DNA from 2 places in the Butyricimonas faecihominis genome. Region 2 is predicted to be linked to the other one. Evidence: riboswitches for the same ligand, from Rfam matches in the RefSeq annotation. Region 2 holds a riboswitch; the other holds the start of a gene.
What was found. A riboswitch is a leader RNA that binds a small molecule or an ion and turns the genes downstream of it on or off. The one in region 2 is predicted to bind cobalamin.
Positions count from the first base shown of each region.

Region 1: another riboswitch for cobalamin. It lies ahead of R8806_RS11820 (TonB-dependent receptor); the one in region 2 lies ahead of R8806_RS12205 (PKD-like domain-containing protein).

Region 1 covers NZ_AP028155.1:2,827,683-2,835,317, forward strand. Annotated here, with positions in the region: gene R8806_RS11815 (C1 family peptidase) at 1-983, opposite strand, end outside; gene R8806_RS11820 (TonB-dependent receptor) at 1,375-3,732, opposite strand; cobalamin riboswitch at 3,840-4,041, opposite strand; cobalamin riboswitch at 4,086-4,294, shown strand; gene R8806_RS11825 (TonB-dependent receptor) at 4,351-6,591, shown strand; gene R8806_RS11830 (sirohydrochlorin cobaltochelatase) at 6,601-7,527, shown strand; gene R8806_RS11835 (PepSY domain-containing protein) at 7,535-7,635, shown strand, end outside.
Region 2 covers NZ_AP028155.1:2,929,819-2,937,453, reverse strand. Annotated here, with positions in the region: gene R8806_RS12215 (hypothetical protein) at 1-266, opposite strand, end outside; gene R8806_RS12210 (hypothetical protein) at 526-1,212, shown strand; cobalamin riboswitch at 1,382-1,583, shown strand; gene R8806_RS12205 (PKD-like domain-containing protein) at 1,819-3,534, shown strand; gene R8806_RS12200 (hypothetical protein) at 3,554-5,611, shown strand; gene R8806_RS12195 (hypothetical protein) at 5,623-7,635, shown strand, end outside.

The DNA of each region.
Region 1 (7,635 bases), 100 kb from region 2:
TGTCTCATCTCCTGCGTGATCGTCTTTTCGGGAGCCGGACCTTGCTTGAAAGCATCCATCATCTGCTGTCCCTTCGGCAACTTTTCCCATTTAGCAATTTCCGCACCGCTCATCTCCTTCGTGTCCGTTGCGGGGATCACGGCAACCCCTGCATCCTTCGTAGCAAATCCTTTCTCGCTCACGTCAGCACCCCAGACGAAAGTATAACCATTATCAATAGCATAATCCATCACTTGCATCAACTCTTCCAACGGAAGATTATAAGCCTTATCCCAAGACCAGTTATCCTCAACCTCAATAGCGAACTCCGTGTAGAAAGGATGGTGCGTGAAAGAGGTTAAATTCACATAGTCATCCATGTTTAAACCAACCACCTCTTTAGCGAAAGTCTGCGGTGTATATTCTTTTCCTTGATATTCAAACTTCTCCGGCTCCGGTCCGAGATAAGTATCCAGAATAGCATCGAATCCCCGTTTCCACGCCGTACTCAACCGCTTGTTGTTATTTTCCACTACCGCCTGCACGTAAGCTTTCAAAACAGCATCAATCTCTCCGAAAACATGACTCGGTTCCCCGTAATTCAATCCTTGATACACCTCAAGAGGCACAATCCCATATTTCTTTGCCATATTCGTCACATCCGAAGAGGCTCCTCCCACCGCAAAATTCAACACCCCGTGCAAGCGAACATATTTATCCGCCTTATCCGAATAAGCGTGTTTCACGAAATACATGGCCGACAAATTCACCGAATCTTTCCCCATTCGCATCATTTCCGACTCTAGGAAAGAGGACGTTGACCATGACCAACAAGTTCCGGCACGATACTGATCCTTCACGGAGGTAGCGGGCAATCTCTTGATATCAGTAAACTGGTAGCCTACAGGCTTTGTCGTGTCCTGTGCCGTCGTATTCTGCTGCGCATGGGCCATCATGTACCCTCCGAAAACGAAGGCGAATAAAATAAATGCTGTTCTCTTCATATCTTTTATATTGATTGTGATTTAATTGTCTGCCTGCAAAAGTATAAAAAGAACCGCAAAACAAGCTGACAAGCTGAATATATTTACGTTAGCCAATAACAAAAAGAGAACTGCCTAAACAGTTCTCTCTGTTACAAAATAAACTCCTCCGGCCTTCGGCCACCTCCTCTATAAACAGAGGAGGAGCTGGTGATTCTTCCCGAAGACAGGGAGTATTTCAGCTCTCCCTCTGTTTATAGGGGAAAATCGGCGAGTAAGCGAGAACAGACAGAGAGTTTACTCGTTGTCTGTCGAGCGAGAGCCGATTCGAGACTGCTTGCAGGCTCAATACCCCGAAGGGGGGAGGGAGTTTGACATCCTCCTTGACTTCTTTCAAATTCCCTTTCTTTAATTAAAAAGTATAAGAAACCGATGCCTGATAATTCCGGGGTTTCGCCATGATCGTGGTCCGCTCGAAATATTCCTTGTCAAACAAGTTGTTAACATTCAATGCCAGTGTTACGTGATTCTTGATCGTGTAGAAAATACCCGCATCCATCAACCACAAGGCCGGATCGTACAACCGGTTATCTATATTCCGGAACACCTTATCCTTGAAATTTCCACTCAAATGGAATGACAAATTCTTTAGCACCCCGCGTGGTATCGTGTAATCGGCATAAGCGTAGAATGTCGTACGAGGCACACCCGTGGCACGAACATTTTTATTCTGTTCCTTATATTTAGAGAAACGTCCGCTCTCGGCAATTTCCCGCAAACGATAGTCCGACCAACCGAGACCTCCCGTAACTTGTAAAGTCGGTAACGGACGAACAACCACCTCAATGTCAAAACCTCGCGAGTCGGCTCTTCCGACTTGTCCCCGGATACTCTTCTCCGTGGCCACGCCATCCACCAATACCGTCGTGTCTCCCAGACTCTTCACGATATTATACTTACGAATATAAAACACGCTTGCGTTTATATCCACCATCTCGTTCAAGGTGTAACGTACACCGACTTCCGTGGAATACCCCTTTTCCGGCTTGAACACTTCGCCCCCATCCTCGTCAGGATTGAACTCGTTACCCTTGCGGTCCAAATACATCACGGTAGGACTATATGTCGTGGTTACAGGATTGAAATAAGAAGAAATAGAACCGTAGAATGACAATTCAGGCATAGGGAAATACACGACACCCACTCGATACGTGAATGCCGAGGTCTCCACCTCTTTCCATTCTTTCCTGTTCTTCGTTTCATATTTCTGTTTCCCGTCATCAATCGTGGCACTTGATGTTTTCCGGCTATACAAATCCACACGCCCGGATGCCATCATTTTCCACTTATCATTAAATTCGATCACGTCATGCAAATAAATTCCATGCGTTCTCTCCGTGCGCAGGGAAACGGCTGAAACTTTCGTGTCCCACCACCCCTGCACGATATGCGGATCCCGCACAGGCAAAAGTGCATCCAAGCCGGGCCCCCACAAATCGTCATCTCCATAACCGTTATACTGGGCGAAATCAAAACAATTGTACGTCCATCCCAACGTGTAGTTATGCAACACGGAACCTGTCTCGAACTTCCCGGTCAACTCGATCGTGTTATTCACGTTTTTATGGTCCGGGTTAAAATTCAACGGGTTCTGACGGGCAGCATTTCCCCGTTGAACCGTATCCAAGTCAACATAAATCTTCTCGGTCTCTGACTTTTTATAATACCATTTGTATATCGGGTCTTTGGAAGTGCGGTAAGAAAGCCCCTCAATACAATGATAATCCAAATCACTGTGGAAATAGGAAAAACGTTCTTTCAACTTCATCCAATCCGTGATCTGGTAAACGTATGACACAGACATATCCCATACTTTCCGTTTCATGTAATTATTGGCAAAGTCATTATAAACCTCGCGGTAATCCGCCTCCGGGTGACGATCCCCCTTCAGCGCGTACGGTTTGTCTCCGTCCACGTAGAACATATCACCGGGCATAACGGGTGCAGCCCCGATCTCGGTCGTGTAATCATCATCGGCATAACTACCGGTCACATCAATACGTCCCCACTTTCCTAAATCAGCTCCCAAAACACCATACACGGAAAAACGATTTGCATTCACCTCACGCCATCCGTCACCCGTTGAATAATTGATATTGGCACGATATTCGAGAGGTCCCACAAGTTTTCCCCCGAAACCAAGAGTAGCTCGTCTCTCATCCCAGCTACCATAACTGATACGAGCGTTGGCCGAGAAATCGGGAGATGCTTTCTTGCGCACGATATTCAACACGCCACCCATAGCCGAATGTCCGGCCAAAATAGCAGCGGGACCCTTCAATAACTCGATAGACTCCACGGCAGCCAAATCCCCGTAAGGTACGTTATTCTTCAACGTCCGCTCATCGCGAATCCCGTCAATCATAACAACCGCACTCCCCTGTCCGCGAATGGAAAACTGTTGGAATTGCCCGTATTGTTTGTCTTTCGCTACAATCCCCGGCAAAAACTTAACGGCATCCATCAGATCGACAATCCCTTTCCGGTCAAGCATCTGACTAGACAACTTGCTCACCGTTATCGGAACGAAACGTAAAGGCACATCCAATCCCAACAAATCAATCCTCTTCTTTTTCTGCATCACATCCACCTGATCGATACGGAATAAAGAATCCGTGATACTCTTTTTCTTTCGCTTGTCGTTCTCTTGAGCGAGAAGCGAACCGACACACACAAACAGCAACAATGCTAATACAACAACTTTTTTCATACAACTATATATTAATAATGAATAAAGCATTATTAACATAGTCTTTTGGGCAACATGAGTCTAAGGTAAAATCCGTCTTTTTCCCTCTCGCTTTTTTTCCCGAAAGCTATGGTTTATCTTGTTCGGCAGGTCTTCTGACTTGTTCCGGATTTTGTTGCCTTCCCAGTTTATAACCAGTGACATTTGAAGTACAAAATCCCTTGTAAAGGAACTTACAGCTGCGGGTACAGTCCCGGATTCACACCGGGTTCCCTATTAAGCGTTACCTCCATGACCGAAGGTTCCGCACCAAAACTTGGTGCGAAAGTAATACATTTTTTTCATCCGGCAACAACCTTTTATAAAAAATTATATACATTTGTCTCGTCTTAGGTGATGTGTTGATGCCCAATTAACACACAAGAGGGAAGCCGGTTAGAATCCGGAACAGTGCCCGCTACTGTGATGCCCGTTTCTCCGGATAAGGAGATTCAAAGAAAGATTCTTACACCACTGTCCACACGGATGGGAAGGTATTTTTCTTAGGCGTAGTCAGGAGACCTGCCAAGACAAACATAGGTAATAGCGTATTCTCGGGGTCAGGAATACTATTATAAACATTTAAAACATCATCATCTAATGAAGAGAATTGTAATGCTAGGCATGATATTCATGTTAGCCTTGGTAAGTACCTCGTTTGCAGAGATCACATTAAAAGGAAAAGTCACAGATGCAAAGAGTGGAAAAGCCCTCATCGGTGCAAACGTTCGTCTGGTCGGAACAAGCATAGGGATTGCCACCAACAACAAAGGGGAGTTCATTCTAGAAAATATTCCGGATGGCACGTACACGCTACGGGCAAGCTATTCAGGCTACGAAGTTGCCTCGATAAAAGTCAACAGCAACAAAAACGACATTCTATTCCGGCTCACGGCCACCCCGGTAAACCTGAATCAAGTTGTCGTCACGGGAACGGGAACACACCGCCGTTTGAAAGATTCTCCCGTACCCATCGAGGTCATCAGCGGTACTGACTTGAAAAGTGCGGGCGTGAACTCCTTCGAAGATGCCCTCCTGTTACTGAATCCTTCATTCAACATACGTCCCACCGTCATGGGTTCCTACTTCACGCTGAACGGCATGAGTAACAAATACATCCTCATCCTTGTCGACGGCAAAAAAGTGGCCGGGGACGTGTCCAACAACACCGACCTCTCCCGTATTGACATGAGCCGGGTCAAGCGTATCGAAATACTGAAAGGAGCGGCATCCGCACTCTATGGTTCCGACGCTATTGCCGGGGTAATCAACATCATCACGGAACAACCGAAAGACCCGATCAGCGTGCAATCCAAGACCCGTTTCGGGGGAGAATCCAGCTTCTCGCAAAATGCCAGCATAGACCTACACTTTGGTAAATTCACCTCTTCCACCTCCTACCAAAGGAGACAGATGGGAGGCTGGCAATTAAGCCCTTACGAGATTGACGGGGACACAGCCATACTCACGAGAAGAGAAGCTTCCAGCAAGTTCCATTCCAACATTGTCAATCAACGCTTCACCTACGCCCCGGTGAAAAGCCTAAGCCTGTACGCCCAAGGGGGATATTTTGACCGGGAAGTAAACCGTCCCGTGCAGGAGAAGAAAGATGACGGGGGCTACACCTATGACCTAACCTACATGGACTACAACATCGGCGTGGGCGGACGCTACCAGCTAAACTCCACCGATTACATCGCACTGGACCTCTACATGGACAACTACGAATACAACAAACTGTACACCGTGGCACAGGTCAGTAAAAAAGACACGACCTTCCGCATCGGGGACGAGGAATTGACGAAACGCCAGAAATACTACAACGGGAACCTGAAAGGCGTGTTTAAACTAGGCTCATACAACAAAATTTCCGCAGGTACCGAGTACACGAACGACTACATGAAAAACCCCGGAAACCTCGAAGAACCGGAAGAGATCTACACGCTGGCCCTGTACGCGCAAGACGAGATTCGCCTCTGGAAAAACCTGCAAATTTTGCCGGGATTCCGCTACGTGTACAACGAGATGTTTAAGAACCGCTTTACCCCGAAAATAGCCTTGATGTACACCCTCGGCTCCTTCAATTTCAGAACATCCTACGCCGCCGGTTTTAAAACCCCCAGCATACAAGAACTATATTACGATTACGAAGCCCGCGGGGCTATCACCATCGGGAACCCAGACCTGAAACCGGAAAAAGCAAACTACTACAACATCAACGTGGAATATGCCGGGAAATATCTGAATGTCTCTGTCAACGGGTACATCAACGACGTGAAAGACATCATCGAGAAATACGACGTTGGGGTTACCGACGAGGATAAAGCGAACGGGATAAAAACCCGGAACGTGTACCACAACCTCGACAAAGCCAGTATCAAAGGCTTCGATGTCACGATCAATAGCTACTTGGGTGCCGGGTTTTCTGCCGCCGGATCCTACAACTGCGTGTATGCCGCCGATGATTCCGGACGCCGCCTGAGCGAATCGGTACGCCACGCGGCAACCTTCCGGGCCGGGTGGAGCCATGAATGGAACAAGTACAAACTACGGGCCAACATCAACGGGAGAATGCAAGGTTCAAAATACATCTACAAAAAGACCACGGACAAAACAACCGGGAAAGACATTTACACCGACGTCAGCGCCCCCAAGTACCAGCTCTGGAACTTGGCGACCACCCACACCTTCGCTCCCGTGGGTAACTTCCTGTTCGAAATCAACGCCGGGATTGACAACATCTTTGACTGGACGGACGATCGCCCCAGCGGGGTAAACTATGCCACGCTAAACCCCGGACGCACACTATTTGCCAGTCTCATTATTCGTTTCACCAAATAAACAAACATCATGAAAAACATATTTACAGCTCTACTTTTATTGACAAGTCTGTTCACATTTGCCCACGGTGGAGGTGGTTTCAAACATTCCGATATATTCAAGACTCTTGGTCCTAATGACAAAGTAGCCATTCTCATGGTTCACTTCGGTACAACTCACGATGACACCCGAGCCTTGACCATCGAGGCCATTAACAAAAAAGTGTCACAAACATTCCCCGGAGTGGAAGTCCGTGAAGCCTACACTTCCCGCATGATCATGCGCCGCCTCAAAGAGAAAGGTATGGTCAAACTGAATCCGACCGAGGCCATGGACAAACTGATTGCCGACGGTTATACCCACTTGATCCTTCAACCCACGAACATCATCGAAGGAATTGAAATGGAAGCCCTGCAAAAAGAAGTTGCATCATACCAAACGAAGTTCAAAGACATTCGCTTAGGGACAGCTCTTCTTCATTCTCCCGAGGATTACCAAGCCGTGGTAAAAGCGATTGCCGCATCAATCAAGGACAAGGAAAAAGGGGATTGCGTCTTCGTATGCCACGGGACCTACCACCCGGCAAACTCAACCTACGGGATGCTCGACTACGTGATGAAAGCTCAAGGACACAAGAACTACCACGTGGGAACGATCGAAGGTTACCCCACGATGGATGATGTAATCCGCGAACTCGAAGCGAATAAGGCAAAAGAAGTGACCTTGATACCCTTCATGTTCGTGGCCGGAGACCATGCCAAGAATGACATCGCCGGGGACTGGAAAGACGAACTGGAAAAGAAAGGCTATAAAGTAAACGTCCTGCTCAAAGGACTGGGAGAATATCCCGCCATACAGGAACTTTTCATCCAACACGTGAAATTCGCCACCAAACACCAACGGGAAGACATCACCGTGAAGAAAAAGAAATACGAGAAAACAGACGATATAGACTAACCCGCCCATGTTAACCAAATTGTTTATCCATATCCACCGGATACTGGGGTTAATTCTCTGTATCCTGTGCTTTTCATGGTTCATATCCGGAATCGTGATGATCTACCA
Region 2 (7,635 bases):
GAATCGCTTTTATTTATTCCCATCTCCTTGGCCATGAGTTTCCATATCGGTAAATCCCCGATGGCACGACGATAGATTCTCCACATTTTACGGGCTTCCGTGAAACGGCTGGAGGATTCCTCTTCCCCCTCGGTTCTTGTTTTTTTAGGGCTCCGTCGTGATTTGCAGGCCCGAACTTTATTGCCGTGTCGGTAATAGGTTATCCCGTCGATCCGGATAGAGCCTTGTGCCAAGAGAGCTACTGGAATAGATAATGTGTTTTCCATGATAATAATTATTTGATAATCACTCGTGTATTAATTCATGAGCAAAAATAGATAGAATATTTTTAATACGCAAATAAATCTTTTATAAAACGCTATTATATATAGCGCTTTAATAGCGTTTTAATAGCGCTTTACATGAAAGTGATCACTTATATCTCATGAATAATACATGTAATAATTTATTTATTTAGTTTGAAAGTGTGACTACATCGGTTTATTTGTGTATCTTTGCTGGCGAGGAACATAAAAATAACAGGATATGGCGGAATTTGTAAATCCACTTGGAAAGATTCGGGGTAAGTTCGGTAACGTGATCACTTACGGGGGACCAAGCGGGAAAAATTATTGCCGGGGGACAAGCATCTCGCGTAAACCGAGTCAGGAACCGCAAAAACGACAGTCCGCGGCTTTCGGGACGATAACGGAACGGAAAATATGGATGAGAAATGCCGTCCAGTTGGGATTTCCCGGAGGGAACGGTTACCCGAAAGGTTTTCGGGGATTTACCAGTGCGAACGTGATGGATGCGGTGACCGTGGAGAAAGCAAATCCGGAAAAACCTTTCAATAGCCGTAAGAAAGCAGTCAAGGAATTTAACGGGGTGATCAACTACGAGAAATTACGCGTGGCAGCGGGTTCGTTGGTGATCCCAGAAATTCGTGCCGAGGTTGATATGGAAAATCGGAGAATCTTTTTCACTCACGAGAAGGAAGAAATCGAGTCCGTTGATTGCTTTCTGGATGATAAGATTTATGCCGTGCTTCTTTGTAAGACGAAATATATTTGTCGTGTCGAGGAGTTGGGACTTCGGGGAGAGACGATAGAAAAAAGCGTGAACTTTTCAGAAAAAATAGCCGGGGAAGGCCTTGTCATTTATGTCTTTGCTAAAAATGCCGACGGGAAGGATGTTTCCGATTCGGTGTGCCTGTGGGAGGCTGAATCGTAAATGAGTGATGGAAGATACGAAATGTGATGAGGTTTCGTTTTATGAGAACGATGAGCTATAACGGATTGTATTGTAATAATTAATAATCATGTCGGGTATTTGTAAATGATAAATTTTGTAAAATTCTAGAATTATAACTTTAAAATTCAAATACTATTTGTTTTTTATATATTTTTGCGACGATTTTGGTGTCACACCCTGTTTCAGGCGTGTGGTGAAAAGGGAATCAGGTGCGAATCCTGAACAGACCTGCTGCTGTAAACTCCACTAAAGTCCGTGAACAAGACTCACATCCACTGTTTCGACACGAAATGGGAAGGGCGTTCAAGGATGGAGCAAGTCAGAAGACCTGCCAATATCATGGATCTAAAGCTTTCTGGGACTAGAGCTTGGATACAGAAAACATTATTTTTATCAGACTGTTGTGCGATAGACAATTATTGCTATTTGTATCTATTTGGACCGGAAAGCTGTTGTTTTGTGTCAGCTATGAATTGAATGCTTGCTTTTGTGGTGTTACCGCGGGCATATGTGGTATGTATTGCAAACAGGAGGTTGAAATAAAAATAGGATGAAAAGAATTGTCGAAATAACAGATTAATGATTATGAGAAAAAAAAATCAGATTAGGCTAGTGTTGCTTGTGATGTTCTTTATCGGGGGCTTTACGGCATGTGATGACGATGATGAAAAGGTTCTCGTCGGTAATCCCGATTTCTCTTTTAATTCAGAGACGGGAGAGTATAAGGTGAAGATAGGTAAAGAGGTGGCACTAAAGGCTTCGGTGACGGATGCAGTGAATCCTGTTTATTCTTGGAAACAGGAGGGGGTGATCGTGGCAAATGACACGGTTTATCTTTTTAAAGGTAGTCAATTGGGAGAGTTTTTCGTGAATTTCCGCCTTGATGCGGATAACGGTAGCGTGGAGAAACAAGTAAAAGTAACCGTGGTGGATCGTTTGGCACCTTCTATCACAATGTCGGCTTCGGCAGTGGCATATTGTGGTTTGGAGAAGGAGATGGCGGCCATGACGGACTACACGGATGAATCGACTACTTTTGAATGGAGCTATAACGGGAAAGTTGTTGGGCATGATTCTATTTATGTGTTTAAGGAGGATGATATTAATGTTTACACGGTGGCGTTAAAGGTGACGAATGAGGATGGGGCCGATGTGAAGAATATCAATATATCAGTTATTCCGGAGGAAAAGCCTATATTATTCTTTGATAACGGGCGTTACGTTTTGCCTTCTCAGTTGAATGATGTGCGTACGATGACTTGTCCGATCGGGAAAAATGTAGTACTCGCTCCCGTGAAATTCTCGATCAGTGATCTGGCTGTTTACGAGTGGAAAGTGGATGGTGTCGTGCAAGAGGGTGAAACGTCAATTTGTTATAATTTTACCCCTTCTGTTGAAGGGAAAACTTATGAGATTACCGTGACGGCAAACGATAAGGAAAAGACGGCGATGGCCACCGTGAATGTCGTTTGCGAGGCTCCGGAAGGAACTCATTTTAGAGAAACGAAAGCTACAAGTAGCTATATTTCGAATACTTGTTATGAATTTATTCCTGCTCCCGGTCAATTTATCAGGTTTACACAGAATCAGACGGCAGAGGATGCCCGGATGTCAATACAGAAGACGTTGGATAGCGGTGGAGGAGAGTCTTGGATAGCTTCTTTGGGAGCTTGGGGCGGTTATTTTATCTTGCAATTTGACCATAGCGTTAAAGATGATGGTAAAGGTGAGGCTGATTTTGATATCGTGGGGAACCCTCTTGGTAAACATTGGTGTGAATGTGGTGTCGTGTGGGTGAGTCAGGACGAGAATGGTAATGGCATTCCTGATGATACTTGGTACGAGCTTAAAGGTAGTGAAACTGGTAAGCCCGGCATCACTCAGCGATATGCGTTGAAGTATTTCCGGCCCACGGCGGAGAAACAGGATGTGCTGTCTATCGATAATGACGGGAATCTCCGTTTCTTGGCCCGTAATGCTTATCACCCGGATAGCGGTTATTTCCCATGGTTCCTTAAAGAAGAGTATTATATATTGACGGGTACTTGTTTGGGAAATCAATTTAAAACCGAGGGACTTGAAACGAACTGGGGTTTTGATTGGGGATACGTGGATAATATTAACGAGCCGACAGGTTTTCGCATCGAGAACGCGATCCAACAAGACGGTTCCCCGGCTAATCTTAAATACATAGATTTCGTGAAGGTTCATACCGCGCAAATGGGACAGGGGGCTGCTGTCGGAGAAGTTTCTACTGAATCCTCGGCTGCTATTGATTTACGTTTAAAAGCTAAAAAATAGGACTAAAAACAAGCGAATTATGAATAAGAATATACTTTGGGGATTTTTTCTCATGCTTTCTTTTATTATCGGTTGTGAAGATGATAATGATCCGTTTTCCGGAGATGACAATTTTATTACCTCGTTTACCCTTAAACAGGGCGATCAAGTTTTTGTCGCGTCTTTTCGGGGTGATACGATTTTATTGAATATGCCTGAGAATGTTTCTTTTTCAGGACTTGCCGCAGAAGTTATATGTAGTGAAAACACGACGATAAAACCCGATCCGTCAATGATTGATAACTGGGAACAACAGATGTATTTTGTTGTAACGTCACATTCCGGGGTGGAACGGAAGTATATGTATATTCCGTCCCGGAGTTATTTTTCTGCCGAGGGAATCATCATGCTTAATACGCAAGAGGAGGTTGATGCTTTTGGTGCGAAGGGGTATTCTCGTGTTGATGGCAGTCTTATTATCGGGCGTCAGGTAGGAACGGATACGATTACTTCGCTGGCGGCGCTTTCCTCTTTAAAAAAAGTGACAGAGAATGTGGTCCTTAATCGTTACTATTTAGGGAATCAGTTCGAGGGTTTGGATAATCTCGAAGAGGTAGGTGGTTCCCTCCAAATCAATTCAGCGGATAGCTTGTGGGTGGTGGTGATGGATAACCTCACTCGTGTAGGCGGTGATTTTAATATCACGAGTGCTTCTGCCGCGGAGGTTTCTTGCCCGAAATTGCAGTCTGTAGGTGGTAGCCTTACTTTGGCAACTCCTTTTGTATCATCAGATTTTTCGGCTTTGCAATCCGTGAGTGGTAATCTTTCCTTGAATGGTAAGTCCACTGTTCAGAAGATGGTTTTTCAATCTCTTGATAAGGTTGGAGGTTCTGTTAGCGTGAATATGCCTGTCGTGCGTCTGGAATTTCCTGAATTGATTTCTTGTGATAACTTGAACGTGGCGAAAGGGTCTCTATTGTTGCTTTATTGTCCGAATTTGCAAACCATTGCTTCTGCATTGAGTATTTTGGAAAATCCGTTATACGAGATTACATTCCCTGTCTTAACCCGTGCGGGAAGTATTAACTTGACGTGTACCGGTGTGAATCAATTTAATTTACCGTTGTTACAATCTGTTGATGGAGATTTCAGTATAGCGACGGCGGGTATTCTTTCCGATAATATCGCATCACTTGAGAGTGTGGGGGGAACTCTTACAATTAAAAGTAGTGCGGAGCGTTTGCAGTTTCCTTCCAGTTTGAAAAGCTTGAAGACTCTTGTCTTGGCGAATGGGATCGGGGAAGTTGATTTGCGGGGTGTTCAGATTGATGAACTGAGATTCACCGGTACCGGGCTTGAAACTACCACGGTTATCGCGGATGATCGTTTCAATGGTGGTATTAAGTTGGAGAATTTAGGTGGGTATATGCCTAAATTACAAGGATTTCATGAAATTGAATGGTTGACGATCAGTTCGTTGAGCTTGCGGGAGGGGACGGTTGAAATCAATGGTATTCGTAAGATAAACGGGGATTTTTCTTACTGGGTGAATTATAACATAAAACCAGTGTCTCTCTCAGATCTTGAGGAAATTGGAGGTAATTTTAAATTATATTCTTCGAGCGTGAAAGAGCATTTTCCCAAGTTGACAACTATTGGAGGGGATGCAACCATGAGTATTGATCTTTATGATGAAGAGACTTTCCCCTTGTTGGCAACCGTGGGTGGGAATATGATTATCCAGACGGGATACTCGTATTACGGGGATCGCGGTCCTCTGGAAATTCTCTACCCGTCTCTTAAACAGGTTGGTGGCACGCTTGATTTGCGTCCACTAGGACCGAATGTTTCGAGTGATAACGATGATGTTAATTACAAGAATACGAAATGGGAGAATTTGGATTTCCTTTCTTCGTTGGAGAAAATTGGGGGGCTACGTATCCGAAAACATGATAAACTTGCTTCTTTTGCCGCGATTAAGGCTGCCGTGCTGACTTGTCCGGAGGATAAATGGCAGGTTGAGGATAATCTTTATAATCCTACTTATAAACAGTTGGTGGAGGAAGGACAATGGACGAAACCAAATATTCAAGAATAAGAATGATGAAAATGAATAGATTTTTATATATACTCGTTGTAAGCTTTATGGCTTTACTTGTCTCTTGCGAGGATGATGACAGTATTTTTTCCGGAGACGAAAATTTTATTACTTCATTCCGTCTTCTTCAAGATGGTAATACTTATACCGGACTTGTTTCCGGAGATACGTTGTTGCTTCTTGTTCCCGAAAATGTGTCTCTTGAGGGGGCAAAAGTGGAGATCGTTTGTAGTGAGAATGCCAGCGTTTCACCTGATCCGGCTGAAGTGGAAAATTGGGGAGAGGCGTTTAATTTTACGGTTACTTCCTATAACAATAATCAGCGGGTTTACAAGTATATGGTTACCAGAACGGTTTTAGCTAGTGAGGGAGATGTCCGTTTGACAACCCCTGAGGAGGTTGAGGCTTTCGCGGCTCGTGGTATTGGTAAAATAGAGGGGAATCTTGTTATTGGTAAGCTGGCGGGAAGCGTGAAGGAGGATTCGCTTACTTCCATTGCTGCTCTCTCGGCTTTGAAGGAAGTTACGGGCGTGGTGACGATTAATCCTACTTACCGGGGAACTTCTCTTGATGGATTGCAGAATCTGCAACGGGCAGGAGGGTTCGTTATGACTCCGCGGCCATATGAGAATGGGCCGTGGGGAATACGTTTCGTACGAGAAGTGAATTTGCCTAATTTGCAGGCTGTTGGTGGGGATTTTACGATTTCTGCCGATACGCTTTATAATCTTAATTTACCTGCTCTTGAGAGCGTGAGTGGCAATTTTAATGTCCAGACTTGGAAGCTTGGGGAATTGGACTTTTCGGCGTTGAAGACGGTAGGAGCTAATTTCTATATCATGGGAAGGCAGTCAAGTTCCAATATTGTTGCTCCAGAGGAAATTGTATTCCCCTCTTTGGCGGTTGTTGGGAACAGGCTTGATCTTACACGTATTTATAATACGAGGAAAATTGCATTCCCGGTATTGCAATCGGTTGGGGTGCTTTATCTTGAGACGATGGAGGTGGTTGAGGAGTTTGATTTTAGTCAATTGACCTCGGTCAGTGATCAGATCACGTTGCAATGGACCCATCGGGTAAAGGAATTTAACCTGCCGAATCTTCGTTCTGCGGGAGGTTTTCGGGTGTATTATATTGAAGATCTCGAAGTAATTGACCTGCATAATCTTGCTACTTTGGGGAAGGGGGGATTGAATATTGAAGTTTGTTACAAGTTAGCTTCTCTTGATCTTTCTGCTTTGACTTCCGTGGTCGGTAAGTATGAATTGAAGAGTGGTGTTTTTACTGATATGAAATCTTTACAAGCGTTGAAAGAAGTGGGAGGTGATTTCACGTTTTCTTCGATGTCTGGTATCACCGCGATTGATGGCTTTTCTAATTTGACTTCGGTTGGAGGAAATTTCACACTATCCGATATGCAGGTAGCGGTATCTTTTACCGGGTTCAGCCGTTTAGAGACGATCGGGGGGAACATGTTCTTGAGTAACTTGAATGAGATTTCGGCTATCAACGGGTTGACGGCCTTACGTTCCGTGGGCAAGCAACTTTCTTTATCAGGAATGAAAAAGTTGGAAAGCTTTACTTTGTTGGCTCAACTTCAGACAGGTTCTCTTACTACTTGTTCTTTCAGCGGACTTGATGCTTTACAAGAGCTTGATCTTACGGGGTTGACTACGGCCACGGTTACGATTTCGGCCAGTCATGTGATTACGTTGAAAGGGAAGGGTTCTTTTGAAGGAGCTTTTACTTTGAATAAAGTTCCCGGGATGAATTTTGTTGGTTTTGACTGGATTGGGAGCTTGAATATTAATGATGTCCCGGTTTCGAAGACTGATCGTGTAGAATATAATTTCTCCGGAGTGAAGGAACTTGGGACTTTAAATATTACTCAAGGGTATAGTGAGAATAAGGGAGTCATTCGTCTTCCTGATCTTGAAGTTGTTGATAATGCTATGAAATTGACTGAAGGTCAGGGGGCACGGATGAGGGTGCAGCCCACGGAATATCCTAAACTCAAGAAGGTG